DNA from 3 places in the Arthrobacter sp. DMZ02-1R genome. Region 3 is predicted to be linked to each of the others. Evidence: riboswitches for the same ligand, from Rfam matches in the RefSeq annotation. Region 3 holds a riboswitch; each other region holds the start of a gene.

Evidence for each region. A riboswitch is a leader RNA that binds a small molecule or an ion and turns the genes downstream of it on or off. The one in region 3 is predicted to bind thiamine pyrophosphate.
Region 1: another riboswitch for thiamine pyrophosphate. It lies ahead of thiO (glycine oxidase ThiO); the one in region 3 lies ahead of thiC (phosphomethylpyrimidine synthase ThiC).
Region 2: another riboswitch for thiamine pyrophosphate. It lies ahead of AC3ANQ_RS01895 (ECF transporter S component); the one in region 3 lies ahead of thiC (phosphomethylpyrimidine synthase ThiC).

The regions. Positions count from the first base shown of each region.
Region 1 covers NZ_CM173230.1:1,405,029-1,409,970, reverse strand. Annotated here, with positions in the region: gene AC3ANQ_RS06870 (hypothetical protein) at 6-308, shown strand; gene AC3ANQ_RS06865 (4a-hydroxytetrahydrobiopterin dehydratase) at 326-991, opposite strand; gene AC3ANQ_RS06860 (thiazole synthase) at 1,054-1,860, opposite strand; gene thiS (sulfur carrier protein ThiS) at 1,864-2,100, opposite strand; gene thiO (glycine oxidase ThiO) at 2,097-3,434, opposite strand; TPP riboswitch at 3,426-3,545, opposite strand; gene thiE (thiamine phosphate synthase) at 3,572-4,261, shown strand; gene AC3ANQ_RS06840 (RNB domain-containing ribonuclease) at 4,299-4,942, shown strand, end outside.
Region 2 covers NZ_CM173230.1:413,805-418,746, forward strand. Annotated here, with positions in the region: gene AC3ANQ_RS01870 (Na+/H+ antiporter subunit E) at 1-69, shown strand, start outside; gene AC3ANQ_RS01875 (MrpF/PhaF family protein) at 66-344, shown strand; gene mnhG (monovalent cation/H(+) antiporter subunit G) at 334-822, shown strand; gene AC3ANQ_RS01885 (DUF4235 domain-containing protein) at 819-1,079, opposite strand; gene AC3ANQ_RS01890 (NUDIX hydrolase) at 1,140-1,904, opposite strand; TPP riboswitch at 2,087-2,223, shown strand; gene AC3ANQ_RS01895 (ECF transporter S component) at 2,298-2,927, shown strand; gene AC3ANQ_RS01900 (ABC transporter ATP-binding protein) at 2,927-4,525, shown strand; gene AC3ANQ_RS01905 (energy-coupling factor transporter transmembrane component T family protein) at 4,522-4,942, shown strand, end outside.
Region 3 covers NZ_CM173230.1:1,956,176-1,961,117, reverse strand. Annotated here, with positions in the region: gene AC3ANQ_RS09600 (VOC family protein) at 1-434, opposite strand, end outside; gene AC3ANQ_RS09595 (amidohydrolase family protein) at 513-1,622, opposite strand; TPP riboswitch at 1,717-1,824, shown strand; gene thiC (phosphomethylpyrimidine synthase ThiC) at 1,820-3,649, shown strand; gene AC3ANQ_RS09585 (alpha/beta fold hydrolase) at 3,650-4,399, opposite strand; gene ffh (signal recognition particle protein) at 4,503-4,942, opposite strand, start outside.

The DNA.
Region 1 (4,942 bases), 550 kb from region 3:
TCCGCATGCTCTCACTTGTCATCGTGGCGCTAGCCACCATCGCATCAGGCTTCATTGTTTGGGGAAATGACAAACATCGTGGCACGTACGGAATCGCCGTCCCCGCTTGTGTTTCGGTAGCCGTCGCCATGCTGAGTTGGATGGTCTTCATCCAGCTTGGCTTTGGCTACCAGCCCGGTGTGACCTGGATCCCGTGGGTCTTGCCCATCATTCTGGGCACTGCGGCGGCCGCGGCTGTCGCCTTCTTGCTGGGCCGCCATCGGTTCCGGCACGACACTGCGCAGCTGACGGCTGCCCTGCGGCTCTAGCTGCCCTGCGGCTCCAATTACAGATCCGGCTCGTGGCCCGTTTCGGTGCAGAGGCACAACCTATTTCCTTGTGAATCCGTGACCACCACCCATTTGGGTGCGTGGTCATGGTCCATTAACGCCCCGGTTGCGGCGGTCTTCTCCACGGCTGGCCCCGATTCAGCCTGGCTTCGGTGCACGTCCAAGTGGAGCCGGTTCGGGTTGGGAGTTTGCGTTTCCTGGAACCACACGTTGGGCCCGCGGCCATAGGGATCCTCAAGGCCTCCAAAGCGGCCCTTGCGGTAGCCAAGCGCCACTCGCCAGACTTCCGAAATCCCTCCGGGATCAGGGGTGTCTATTCCAACCTCTACTGTGCGGTAGAGTCCCGGCTCGGCCATGGCCCCGGCTTCCTTGGCTGCTTGGCTGGCGTGGGTGGCTGCGCGGATGTCGCGCTGCGTTACCTCACTCCCGGCGTCGTGGGAGGTGTAGCGGACGAACACCCGGTTGTACCGCCAGTCCAGGTCCGGGTGGTGGTTCTGTTCCTCGGCTATGCGCCCGACGGCGGCAATCAGCCCGAGCGCGGCAGCCGACGTCGGGCATTTGTAGGCGGTGACGAGACCGCCCAGGCGGTACCGCCAGTCCGGCAGCTCCGCCAAGGCGTCGTCGATCGCGGGCCTGGTGAGAACATCATCCGTGCCGGCCATGGGGGCTCCTTCGCTGACGTGGAATCCTTCGCAGGATGCCCCCTGCGGCCGGCAGAAGCCCGCTAGAGGAACTCAGCCCGGCCTTCCATGGCCGAGGAGGCCAGAGCGTGCTCCCGGCGCGGGATGCGGCCCGCCTGCTTCGCCAGCCTACCGGCGATGACTGCGTGTTTGAAGGCCTCGCCCATCTGCACGGGGTTCTGGGCCCGGGTCACGGCGGTGGCCAGCAGTACGGCGTCGCAGCCGAGCTCCATGGCCAGGGCGGCGTCGGACGCGGTGCCGATGCCGGCGTCGAGCACTACCGGCACCGAAGCGCGGGACACAATCAGCTCGATGTTGTGGGGATTCAGGATGCCTAAACCGGTGCCGATTGGCGCCCCCAAAGGCATCACCGCAGTAGCCCCGAGGTTTTCCAGGCGAAGGGCCAGCACGGGGTCGTCGTTGGTGTAGGCGAAGACCTTGAAGCCACGGTCGACGAGTTTTTCGGTGGCATCCACGAGTTCCACCGCATCCGGCAGGAGCGTGTGCTCGTCGGCGATGACCTCGAGCTTCACCCAATCCGTTTCCAGTGCCTCCCGGGCAAGCTCGGCTGTCATGACAGCGTCCTTTGCGGTAAAACAGCCCGCGGTGTTGGGAAGGACACGGATCCCGTGATCCACGAGCAATTGAAACAGGGAGCCTGTTTCCGTGGGCGAGTACCTCCGCATCGCAACGGTGGTGAGTTCGGTACCCGAGGCCAGCAGGGCTGCCCCCAGACCGTCCAGGCTCGGCGCCCCGCCGGTGCCCATGATGAGGCGCGAGCTGAACTCAACGCCGTCGATCACCAAGGCGTCGGTTTGGGTGCTTGCTGTTTGGGTGCTTGCTGTGGTCATGGTTCAACCTCCCTGTACTGCGGTAACGATTTCGAGTTCGTCGCCTTCTGCGAGCGCGGTTGCAGCCCATTGGCTGCGTGGCACCACTTCGGAATTGCGCGCGACGGCGACGCCAATCTTCCGTCCGTCGGCCGCCTGGCCCTTGGCATCCAAGGCCCGTCCAGTGATGTGGGTGACGAGCGTGGTCACGGAGGCGTCGTCGCTCAGCGTGTGGTCGGCGCCGTTCAATTTGATGTTCATGCGTGGTCCTTCGGAAGAGGAATTAAGGTGGCAGGCTGCGAGCCGTTTGTCGCGACACCTGCCTTTGCGAGTGGTTTGGAGAAGCGGTCCGGGCGGAACTTGTTCCAGCGCGGATCGTCACTGCCATCCATGAGTCCGACGCAGATTTTCGCGGCTGCCGGGGTCAGGAGCACTCCGTGCCGGAAAAAGCCGCTGGCCACGATGAGGCCGGGTACTGTGAGGCCGTGCACTGCGCCTTCAGTCCCTTCGGGGCCGGCATCTGTTGCCACCCTCCCCAGCAGGGGTGCGTTGTCCGGTGTCCCCGGACGGGCACGGGCAGTGGCTTCCAGGAGTTCCAATTCGGCTACGGCCGGTACCAGCACCTGCGCGTCGCGGAGCAATTGGTATACCCCACCGGCCGACACCGGGTTCGGGGATCCACCCGAAGCCGACAAGCCGTCCTCGCGTTGCGTTGCGCCGATCACCACGGTCCCGTCCTCCCGGGGGACGATGTAGACCGGCACCCCCCGCACCACCCCGCGGACCGTTGCGGTGACCATGGGCCGAAGGTGTTCCGGAACGCGCAGCCGCAGTATGTCTCCGTACACGGGGCGTAGCGGGAGGGACAAGCCATCCGGCAGCCCGTTCAACTGGGCAGCGTGCAGCCCGTTGGCAACCACTGTTTCCTTGGCGAGCACCCGTGTGCCTGACTCGAGCTCAGCCCCGACGACGCGCCCGTCCTCCCACAGAAGGCTCACCGCCTTGTTGCGGACCGCAAAGCCCTCCTCGGCCCCCTCAACCCAACTGGAGTCACCGGGTTGGTGGTCTCCCAGTGCGCCAATAATCGCGGCCGCAAGTTTTCGCGGATCCACTTGGTGGTCGCCCGGAATGTGGAAGGCACAGGAAATCTGCGGGCTCAACAGCGGCTCACGTTCGCGTGCCTCGCGCAGCGGCACAGATTCCACCACCAAACCGTAGGCCAGCTGGACGTCCCGGAGGTCGGCGAGCGCCCGGCGGTCCGCAGCGTCCGCGCCGACGGCGATGGTCGGCGTCGTGCGGTATCCCGTACTGCGTCCGGTACTTAAGGCGGACAAGTGACGTTCGAAGTCTGGCCACAAGGCCGACGATTCGAGCATGAGTTCCAGGAGGTCTTCTTCCTGGTAGTGCAGTTCGCTGACGGGCGCCAGCATGCCCGCTGCCGCAAACGTAGCGCCGCTGGCCGGTGCGGGGTCGATGAGGACCACCGAGCGGCCGGACCTGCGGGCCTCCCACGCGATACCGAGGCCGATGACACCGCCCCCGATCACCGCCACATCGGCGTGCAGGGGTTCGTGCTGAGTCTTCACTTCGTCCATGGAGTCCTTCCCTACGCCGGTACTAGCCGGATCAGGTCAAGCGGTCGGCGCTGAAGCCCTCTCAGCCGCGCGGCGATTGTGACTGCCGCCGCGGCTCCCGCGGTACCAGCCCAGTTTAGAGGAACTACTCTGTTTCCATGACCCAGCACGATGTCCACACCACCGCCCGCCTGTACCTCTGCACCGACGCCCGCAAGCAACAGGGCGACTTTGAGCAATTTGTCGATGCCGCATTCGAGGGCGGCGTGGATATCATCCAGCTGCGGGACAAGACCATTGAAGCGGCCGAGGAACTGGAGCTCCTGGAAGTTCTGCATTCCGTGGCGCACCGTCACGGCCGTCTCTGGGCCGTCAACGACCGCGCAGATATCGCGTCCCTCTCCGGCGCTCCGGTGTTCCATATCGGCCAGAAGGACATCCCGCTGCGCTCGGCCCGGAAACTGCTCCACGACCCCACCATAATCGGCCTCTCGACGCACACGCCCGAACAGATTGACGCTGCCATTGCCGCATCGCCTGGCCGCAGCGGCCTGGACTATTTCTGCGTCGGACCGGTGTGGGCAACCCCCACCAAGCCCGGGCGTTCCGCCGTCGGGCTCGATCTCGTGAAGTACGCTGCCGAGGCCATGAAGAAGGCAGACGCAGAGACAGTGGGCGGCGTTGTGCTCCCTTGGTTCGCAATCGGCGGCGTCGACCTCAGCAACGTTGAGGAAGTGGTGCAAGCCGGCGCCAGCCGCATCGTGGTGGTCCGGGCCATCACTGAGGCAGAGGATCCGACGGCCGCAGCCCAAGCGCTCCTTGCCGCCCTGGACGCTGCGGCGGCTTAGCAAGACTCCGGGAGATTTTGGCGTTACCCTGACTTTCGTGTCATATCAGCGGATAGCACCGAATCTCACTGAAACGTCGAACACGCTCGCAGAGGCGCTGGCGGCGCTTCGAACTGAGCTTGAGCTGCCTGCCGGCTATCCCACCGAAGCGCTGCGCGATGCCGAAACTGCGGTTTCCGGTCACACGCTGCCAGCGCAGGACCTCACGGAGATTCCGTTCATCACGATCGACCCGGCATCTTCCACGGATCTCGATCAAGCCCTTTTCATGGAGCGATCGGACGATGGTTACAGGGTTCTCTACGCGATCTCCGACGTACCCTCCTTCGTCACTCCGGGAGGCGCGCTCGACGGCGAGACCCGCCACCGCGGGCAAACGTACTATGCCCCGGACGGGCGCATCCCGCTGCACCCCGAGATCATCAGCGAGCGTGCCGGAAGCCTGCTGGCTGGTCAGACGTGCGGCGCCTTCGTGTGGGACTTCGAACTCGACGCCGAGGCGGAGTTCCGCACGGTCTCCGTGCGTCGGGCCAGGGTTCGCAGCCGCGCCAAGCTCAACTACAAGGGCGTCCAAGCGGAGATCGATTCCGGAACAGCTGATCCGGTCCTGCAACTCCTCAAGGAGGTCGGGCTCAAGCGGGTGGAACTCGAACGCCGCCGAGGCGGAGCCAGCCTGAACAT
Region 2 (4,942 bases), 1.5 Mb from region 3:
GGCACACAGGCGGAAGTGGACGCACTCCAGGCCGAAGGCTGGCCTGCAACGAGGGGAGCCAGTTCATGAAAGACATCGTGCTGATCGTTACTGCGGTGATTCTCAGCCTCGCGGCGGCCGGCGCGATCTACAGGATCGCCGTCGGGCCGTCCCTGTTGGACCGCGTGCTCGCCTCGGACGTTCTCCTGGCCATCCTGGGCGCGGCGCTGGCGATCGACATGGCCGTTAACCGGCACCTCAATAACCTCGTGCTGCTCGTGGCGCTGACGTTGATCGGGTTTATCGGTTCGGTGACCGTGGCCCGCTTCGTGGCCGACCGGAGGGGACAAGCCAATGACTCCTAACGCCACCGGAGTGGATGCCGTGATCGATGCAGTGACCGCGGTGCTTCTGATTGTTGGTGCCCTGATGTCGTTGGGCGCGGCAATCGGCTTGCTGCGCTTCCCGGACCTCATGAGCCGCATGCATGCAGCCACCAAGCCACAAGTGTTGGGGCTGTTCCTGGTCTTGGCGGCCATCGGGCTGCAGCTGCGCGAATGGTGGGTATGGCCGGTCCTGCTGGTCGCGTGGATTTTCCAACTGCTGACAGTGCCGGTGTCCGCACACATGGTGGGCCGTGCAGGCTACAGGACGAAGCACCTCCACCCCGAACTGCTCAGCGCAGACGAACTCGAGGCCGTGGTGTTGCGTGCTGCTGGTGAGCGGGCAGCCGAGAAAGCTCAAGGGGCAGGCCCGGACGCGCCCCCCAGCCGGAACGGTGGGCACCCGGGCAGCATCACAGGGGATAGCCGGCCCAAGGGGAATGGCGGCGCCTCGTCCTAGACGATGTCCGGCGTCTTCGAGAAGCGTGAGATGGCTCGCTGGGTACTGCGGCCGGCTACAACCTGGATGATGGTGCTGACAGCGGCCGAAATCAGGGCGAAGGTCAGCGCTGAGCGCAGGCTGGTTTCCATGTCGTCGTGGCCTTTGGGCGGCTTGTTGCCCGTGGCCTTTTCCCACAATGCGTTGACGAGCTTGCTGCCGACGATTCCTGCGCCGATGCTCACACCGGTGCCGAGCAGTTTGAAGAGCAGGTTCATTCCGGGACTCCTTGCGGGAGGAAACAGGACCATCCCCAGCCTAACCCCACTTCAGGACAGTCACGGCGCAACGGATGGGGGTTGGCGCCTGAGCCGGAAGAACTCCTGCAGTGCTCCGGGCTCCGGCCGCACGGGCACGATGTCACGCTCTTCAGCCAACACGGCCTCCACCGTGCCGAGCGCGAGCAGTTCATCAAGCAGGACCAAAGTGGGCGGCATGAGCTTGAGGGTTCCCGCAGCCTCGGCATCCAGGATTCCGCGGACTGGCATCCACAGTGATGACGACGCCTCCGTCGTCTGGTGCTGCGGCTCGGCCCCAACGGACGGGCAGGCAACGTAGAAATACGTGTCGAAGCGCTTGGGCTGGTCTTCCGGAGTGACCCAGTTGGCCCATGGGCGGAGGGTGGCGGCGTCGAGCTTCAGCCCGGCCTCTTCGAACACCTCACGTTGCGCGGCCGCCAGCACCCGGCCGGCATTGTGCCGAGCCGATGCAGGCTCGACGGCGATGCTGCTCCGGTGCCACGCGGCGGCATGCTGCTCAACGACGTCGTCCGTGAAGTTCCAGCCGGTGCTGTCCGCGTGATCCACCCGGCCCCCGGGGAAGACCACCATGCCCGCGGCGAAATCCATCGTGGACACCCGGTGCTGGACGAACACTTCCAGATCGCTCACGGCACCTTCGGAAATCGCCGCGCCGCCGGCACCTTCAGAACGGGCCGAACCTCCAGGGCTCGCGGGAATGGGAGCATCGCGGACCAGGATCACGCTTGCGGCGAGCCTCGGTTCGGTCACCATGGTGCTGTTCGCTTCGCCTTTGCCTGTCAAGACCGCTCCTTTGCCCTGCTTGCTGCGTCGGATTCTGCTGGATCATTCTCCCAGCTTCGGTGGCCGCCCGTGCCATTTCGGGCCTGCTCGCGCCCGCCCAGCGAGTGATCCAGCAGAATCCGTCGCTTTCCGCTCGGCAACCCCGCCAAGGTGTAAACTGAACCACGCCCAAAAGGGTGGATTGATAACGACAGGGGAGCGCCGCCGTCGGGCTCGCAGCAATGCGGCACGGAGGAGGGGCGCTGAGAGTGCGGACAGCCGCAGACCCTCGAACCTGATCCGGCTAGTACCGGCGCAAGGGAGTCGAGTTCTCATAGTGTCCGGAACCGGCGGCGGAAGCCGCTCGCAGGCAAACCGGAAACACTTTCCCCTCCTGTTCCTCAGGAGGACAAAATGACTGGTATTTCTGCAAAGCCGGGCCTCACCAAGCCCGGTTACAACTGGCGCGTCGTGGACATCGTCGTGGCGGCACTGATCTCGATTGCCGGCGGCGTGATCTTCTGGGCATGGGACCAGATGGCTCTCGTTGTCACGCCCGCGACCGCCGGCTACCCGCCGCTGGGCGGCCTGATCGCCGGCGGTTGGATGATTCCGGCAGTGCTGGGCATGCTCATTGTCCGCAAGCCCGGTGCGGCAATTTTCTGCGAAATAGTGGCCGCCACCAGCGAGCTCATCATGGGTAACCAGTACGGCACCACGGTCCTGATCTCGGGACTGCTCCAGGGCCTGGGCGCGGAACTCGTTTTCCTGGCGTTCATGTACAAGAAGTTCAACCTGCCGGTATCCCTGCTGGCCGGAGCCGGTGCGGGCTTGTTCTGCGGACTGAACGATTCCTTCCTGCCGTGGGGCTGGAACATCGAGTACGAAGCCGTTGCTAAGCTCGCGTACATCGCGTTCTGCACGATTTCCGGGGCCGTCATCGCCGGTGCCCTGTCCTGGATCGCGACCCGCGGCCTCGCCAAGACCGGTGTGTTGAGTGCGTTCGCGTCCCGCAAGGCCGCCTCGGAGCCCGTCTTTTCCTGATGCCCAGTCCTGATTCCGGCACTCCTGCTGTGGTGCGACCCGCCGCCATTTCCGCGCAAGGCTGGGGCTGGCGGCACGCGGGCCGCACCACGCAGGCCATCCACGCCCTGGACCTGGACATCCGTCCGGGCGAGCGGGTGCTGCTGCTTGGCCCCTCGGGCGCAGGCAAGTCGACGCTCCTGCATGCTCTCGCGGGAGTGCTGGGCGAAGAAGGCGACGACGCCGACGAGACCGGCTCGTTGCTGGTGGACGGCGTCTCGCCGAGGGCACAGCGGGGACGTGCCGGACTCATGCAACAGGACCCTGAAACCCAGGTGGTGCTTTCCCGGCTGGGTGACGACGTCGCCTTCGGTGCCGAGAATCTTTGCGTGCCGGGGGAAGAGATCTGGAAGCGGGTCCATGAAGCGCTCGACGACGTCGGGCTGCGGAATAGTGCCAGCGGCAGCTTTGCGTTGGACCACCCGACGTCGGCCCTCTCCGGTGGGCAGAAACAGCGCCTCGCGCTGGCTGGCATCCTGGCGATGCGGCCGGGCTTGATCCTCCTCGACGAGCCGACCGCCAACTTGGACCCTGCCGGCGTGCTGGAGGTCCGCGATGCCGTAGGCCGTTGCCTGGACAAGACCGGCGCCACCCTGGTGGTGGTGGAGCATCGGGTCTCCGTCTGGAAAGACCTGGTGGACCGGATCGTGGTCCTTCAGCCGGGTAGCGGCTCTTCCGAGGAAGGCTCGACGCCGGCGGTGCTCCTGGACGGCGATCCGGACACGGTTCTGGCGCAAGCAAGGGACATGCTCACTACGGCGGGCGTCTGGGTTCCCGGTTATGTGCCGGCCACCCGGCCACGTTCCAGAACAGCAGGCGGCTCCGGCGCGGCGGGCGGTGGAGAGTTGCTGCTCGCCACCCGGGAGCTTGCAGTGTCACGTGAACGGGCACGCCGCCGCGGGTTCACAACCATCCCGCCTCAACCTGTGCAGACCGGGCTCGACGCCCAGGTGCTCGCCGGCCAGGCGCTGACCATCACGGGCCCGAATGGTGCCGGAAAATCTACCTTCGCCTTGACCCTCGCCGGGCTGCTGGCGCCCGTGGCCGGCACGGTGACTGCCGCCGTCGGGCTCAGCGACGGCGCTGGCGCCGATCCTTTCAAGTGGAAGGCCCAGCAACTGATCTCGCGGATCGGGACCGTGTTCCAGGAACCAGAACACCAGTTCGTCACCGGCCGGGTGCTCGACGAGTTGATGTTCGGACCCAAGCACCTTGGACACGGCGAGGAGCGCGTGGACGAGTTGCTGGAACGGCTGAGGCTGGGGCACTTGGTGGACGCCAATCCGTACACGCTCTCCGGCGGGGAAAAGCGCCGGCTGTCCGTGGCCACCGTGCTTGCCGCGCACCCGCGGGTCCTGGTGCTGGACGAACCCACTTTTGGCCAGGACGCCAACACCTGGGCTGAGCTTGCGTCCTTCCTGTCCGAACTGCTCGACGCCGGCACCTCCGTTGTTTCCGTGACCCACGACCAGGAATTCAGCTCCGTCCTGGGCGGCACCGAGATGCGGCTTGCGCCTGCGTTCCAAGGCAGCGCCCGGCAGGAAGCGGGTGCGGCATGAGGGAAGCGTTGAGCATGCGCGGCAACAATGCGCTCCTGACGCGCGCGAATCCGCTGGCCAAGTTCGTGTCGGTCTTCCTGATCACCTTGGTGCTGGCGTTGTCCATTGACGTGGTGTCCGCCTCGACAGCGCTCCTCGGCGAACTGGCGTTGTTCCCCCTCGCAGGGCTCACCGTGCGCTTGCTGTGGCAGCGCGGCTGGCCCCTGATCATCGCGGCAGCGCTGGGTGGCTGGAGCACCGCGATCCTGTCAGCTGTCAGCGGCAGGATACTGCTCGACGTCGGGATCTGGTCCATCAGCGAAGGCTCGCTCCAGCTGGGGCTTGGGTTCATGCTGCGAGGCTTGGCGATCGCGTTGCCGGCCATTCTCCTGATGAGTTGCACCGATCCCACCGATCTTGCCGATGCCTTGGCGCAGA
Region 3 (4,942 bases):
ACCGAACTGCCATTCCATTCCCAGCCTTCGCGGGGCTTGTCATAGTAGAGCTCGATGCCGTTGCCCTCGGGATCGGTGAAGTAGAAGGCCTCACTTACCAGGTGGTCGGCACTGCCGACGAATGCGTGGGGCTCGTACTGCGCGGCGGAGGCAACGGTGGCGGCGAGCGAGGACTGGTCCTCGAAGAGCAAAGCTGTGTGGAAGAGTCCAGCTTCTCGGCGGCCCGGGATCTGGAGTCCGGAGGCCGGGGCCAAGTGCACCAGCGGCTTGCCGAGCCTGCCGAAGTAGAGTCCGCCGTCCTGTTCGGCGACGACGTCCAGCCCGAGGGCCCGCTGGTAGTAGTCGCTCATGAGCTTCATGTCCCCCACCTTGAGCATCACCGTACCCATGGTGAGTTCGGCAGGAAGGAGATCCTGGCTGGATGTGATGGTCATGTGAAACTCCCGGCTTTTTGTGGCGCCGCCCTTCGGCAACCTCTATCTATCTAAATTACTTGAAGCTTCAATTTATTCCTAATGCTTGCCGCTTCCTGAAATTTGCCCCCTGAGTACGATGGCGGTCGGTTCCAGAACGAGGTCCAGGAAGGCCCGGGGATCCTTCTCGTACAGCACGACGTCGGCACTGGCGCCTTCGCTGACGCCATCCACGCCGAGCCATTCCCGGGCGGACCAGCAGGCAGCATCGAGCGCAGCCCACGCCGGCAATCCGGCCTGGTGAAGCTCCAGGATTTCCTCTCCGATGCGGCCATGCTTGATGACGCTGCCGGCGTCGGTCCCGGCATACACCCGCACCCCGGCGTCGAACGCCTCGCGGATCCGCTCATGCCGGCGCTCCCAGAGCCTGGTCATGTGGGCGGCGTAGCGCGGGAACTTCGATTCCGCCTGCCTGGCGATGTCCGGGAAGGTGGCAATGTTGATGAGCGTCGGGACGATCGGCACTCCCTGATCAAGCAGGCGTGGAATGTGGTGCGGCAACAAGCCGGTGGCGTGCTCGATGCAGTCGATGCCGGCGTCGAGCATGTCGTCAATGGTTTCTTCGGCGAAGCAGTGAGCCGTCACGCGGGCTCCCTCGTCGTGTGCGGCTGCGACAGCGTCCTTGACGGTGGCGGCCGGAAAGGACGGACCCAAGTCCCCGGTGGACCGGTCGATCCAATCTCCTACGATCTTGACCCACCCGTCGCCGGACCGGGCCTGCTTGCGCACCGCTTCCACCAGATCCTCGGGCTCAACTTCCTCGGCCAGCCCACGGATATACCGCCGCTGCCTGGCGATGTGCCGGCCCGCGCGGATGATCCTCGGCATATCCGGCTGGTTCTGAAGCCAGCGTGTATCGCTTGCGGAGCCGGCGTCGCGGATCAAAAGCGTTCCGGCGTTCCGGTCAGCCGTTGCCTGAAGGCGCGCGGTCTCCTCGTCCACCGCCCCGCCCTTGCCCTCACCGATACTGCCCAAACCGATATGGCAGTGGGCGTCCACCAGGCCGGGCAGCACCCATCCGTCCAAGACGGCGTCCGGCTTGGCAGGGGGTCGGACAAAGGTCAGCCGGCCGTCGACGGACCAGAGCCCGCGCCGTTCATCCTTCGGCCCCGTGAGGATGGTGCCGCTGAACTCGATGATTTCTGGCATGCCTCCACCTTAAGCTCCGGCGGCGATCGCCTGCTCGGTCACATCTGTCCTCGGTCACATCTGTCCTGGGTACCAATGGCTGTGGTAGCTTCGTCTACGACCACACGGGGGCCCTCGCAAGGGCTGAGATCGGGCTGACGCAGCCTGCGACCGTTGAACCTGTCCGGGTAATGCCGGCGAAGGAAGTGAGTGATCCTTTGAGCACCAAAGAAACACAGCTGAGCCCTATCCAAAACGGATCGGCGCAGGAAGTGACCCAGTCCCTCAAGTCGCATTCCCTCGCGTTCCTGGAGGATGCCGAGACTGGAATCCGGGTTCCGGTGACGGAAATCGCCCTGGAACCATCCCCGAACGGCGAGGCCAACGCGCCCTTCCAGGTGTACCGCACCGCAGGGCCCGGGAGCGATCCGGTGGTTGGCCTTGAGCCATTCCGGAGCGAGTGGATCGAAGCCCGCGGCGATACCGAGGTCTACGGCGGCCGTGAACGGAACCTGCTCGACGACGGCAAGTCGGCCGTGCGCCGCGGCGCCGCCTCCGCGGAGTGGAAGGGCGCACAGCCGGTGCCTCGCCGCGCCCTCGAAGGCAAGACGGTCACTCAGATGCACTATGCCAAGCAGGGCATCGTGACGCCCGAGATGCAGTTCGTGGCGCTTCGCGAGAACTGCGATGTTGAACTGGTCCGCAGCGAAGTCGCCGCCGGCCGGGCCATCATTCCCAACAACATCAACCACCCCGAATCCGAACCGATGATCATCGGCAAGGCCTTCCTCGTGAAGATCAACGCCAACATCGGCAACTCGGCCGTCACCAGTTCCATCGCCGAAGAAGTGGACAAGCTGCAGTGGGCCACGCAGTGGGGCGCAGACACGGTCATGGACCTGTCCACCGGCGACGACATCCACACCACCCGCGAATGGATCATCCGCAACTCCCCCGTGCCGATCGGCACCGTGCCGATCTACCAGGCCTTGGAGAAGGTCAACGGCGAAGCCAACAAGCTCACTTGGGAGATCTTCCGCGACACCGTCATTGAACAATGCGAGCAGGGCGTGGACTACATGACCATCCACGCCGGCGTACTGCTGCGCTACGTTCCGCTGACCGCCAACCGAGTGACCGGCATCGTTTCCCGCGGCGGCTCCATCATGGCGGGCTGGTGCCTGGCCCACCACGAGGAAAACTTCCTCTACACCCACTTCGACGAACTCTGCGAAATCTTCGCGAAGTACGACGTCGCGTTCTCCCTCGGCGATGGGCTGCGCCCTGGAGCGACGGCGGACGCGAACGACGCCGCGCAGTTCGCCGAGCTGGACACCTTGGCCGAGCTGACTATGCGGGCCTGGGAGTTTGACGTACAGGTCATGGTCGAGGGGCCGGGCCACATTCCGTTCCACTTGGTGCGGGAAAACGTGGAACGCCAGCAGGAACTGTGCAAGGGCGCCCCCTTCTACACCTTGGGCCCCCTGGTCACCGACGTGGCCCCGGGCTACGACCACATCACCTCGGCGATCGGCGCCACGGAGATTGCCCGCTACGGAACAGCGATGCTTTGCTACGTCACGCCGAAGGAGCACTTGGGCCTGCCAAACAAGGACGACGTCAAAACTGGTGTGATCACGTACAAGATCGCCGCCCATGCTGCCGACCTCGCCAAGGGCCACCCAGGCGCACACGAACGCGACGACGCCCTGTCCAAGGCCCGCTTTGAGTTCCGCTGGCGCGACCAGTTCGCGCTCTCCCTGGACCCCGTGACGGCAGAGTCATTCCATGACGAGACGCTCCCGGCCGAACCAGCCAAGACGGCGCACTTCTGTTCCATGTGCGGGCCGAAATTCTGCTCCATGCGCATCAGCCAGGACATCCGCGATGAATACGGTTCAGCGGATTCCCAAGCAGCCATCGCGGAAATGTACAGCGGCATGCGCGAAAAGAGCGAGGAGTTCCTGGCATCCGGAGGCAAGGTCTACTTGCCCGAGCTCGAGGTTCCCGCGGGACAACCGGGAGCGAAGTCAGGAAGCCTGAACTAATCAGGAAGCTTGGACTGATCCGGCGCGGCTGACGTCCGCAATGAAGGAACGGATTATCCGGTCTCCTTCAACTGAGTCATGAGGCCGGTGTCCTCCTGCCGCAACGCGGTGGAGGGCGCCGGTTTCCTGCAGGTAGCCGGCGATCTCTTCGTAGAGCGGTTCCCAACCACCGGTCAAGACAAGCGTGGGGACTCCCGGCACGATGTGCAGGGGGGCCTCCCAGGGCGGCGCCTGCAGCCGCAGGCGCCGAGCAGTACGCCGGGCCTCCGGGGTACTGAGGACTGCAGCCTCCGAGGAAAACGCCCGGCGGACGAACTCGCGCTGGTAATCGTCATCGCTGAGTTCGTGCCGGACCCGGAATAAGGGCTCCATGAGAGCCCGGTAGGCTGCGGTGGCGGGCAATTCAGCCGTCAAGGAAAGGCACGCCGGCTCTACCAGCACAAGGGAACGGACCAGATCCGGCCGCTCTACTGCAGCCAGCATGGCGGAAATCGCGCCTTGGGAATGCGCAACAACATGGCCACCACGAGCCGGCCCCGAGGATGATGCGGTCTCCCGCGCTCCCAGGCACTCGAGCACGATGTCCACATCGGCGGCGACATCGGATTCCAATGGCTCCGCCTGCGCATCGAAGCCGTGGCGTTTCAGGAAGAGCGCGTCGTATTCCAGCGCCATGCCGTGTTGCTTCGGCCAAGCGGCAGCGCCGAATGTGCCTGCTCCGTGGACGAACACAACGCGCTGCTTTTGCATTCATCCACCCTATGGCACGGGACTGACAACCCAACTAACTGGCAGTTGATGCCGTTCTGAGCCCTCAAAACGACACCTACTGTAGCCAGTTGGGCGCCGAGGGCTACTTGCCGCCGAGGAACTTGTCGAAGCCCTTCGGCAGGTTCAACTGTGAAGGATCGAAGTCGCCGCCGGTCTGACCGAATGCCGCGCCTGTGGGGACCGCGTTCGCCCGCTTGTTCTCGGCGTCGCGCAGTTCCTGGGCCGCCTTGGCGGGGTTGCCGGAACGTGCCTTCTTCTTCGGCGCGCTCTTGCCACCCTTGCGGGAACCTCCGCCACCGAGGCCCGGCATACCCGGCATCCCGGGCATGCCGCCACCCTGCGCGAGCTTCTTCATCATCTTCTGGGCCTGCGCGAAACGCTCCAGGAGGCCGTTGACCTCGGAGACGTGCACACCGGAACCACGGGCAATGCGGGCCCGACGGGATCCGTTGATGATCTTCGGAGCCAGACGCTCATGCGGGGTCATCGAGCGAACGATGGCTTCCACGCGGTCGATCTCGC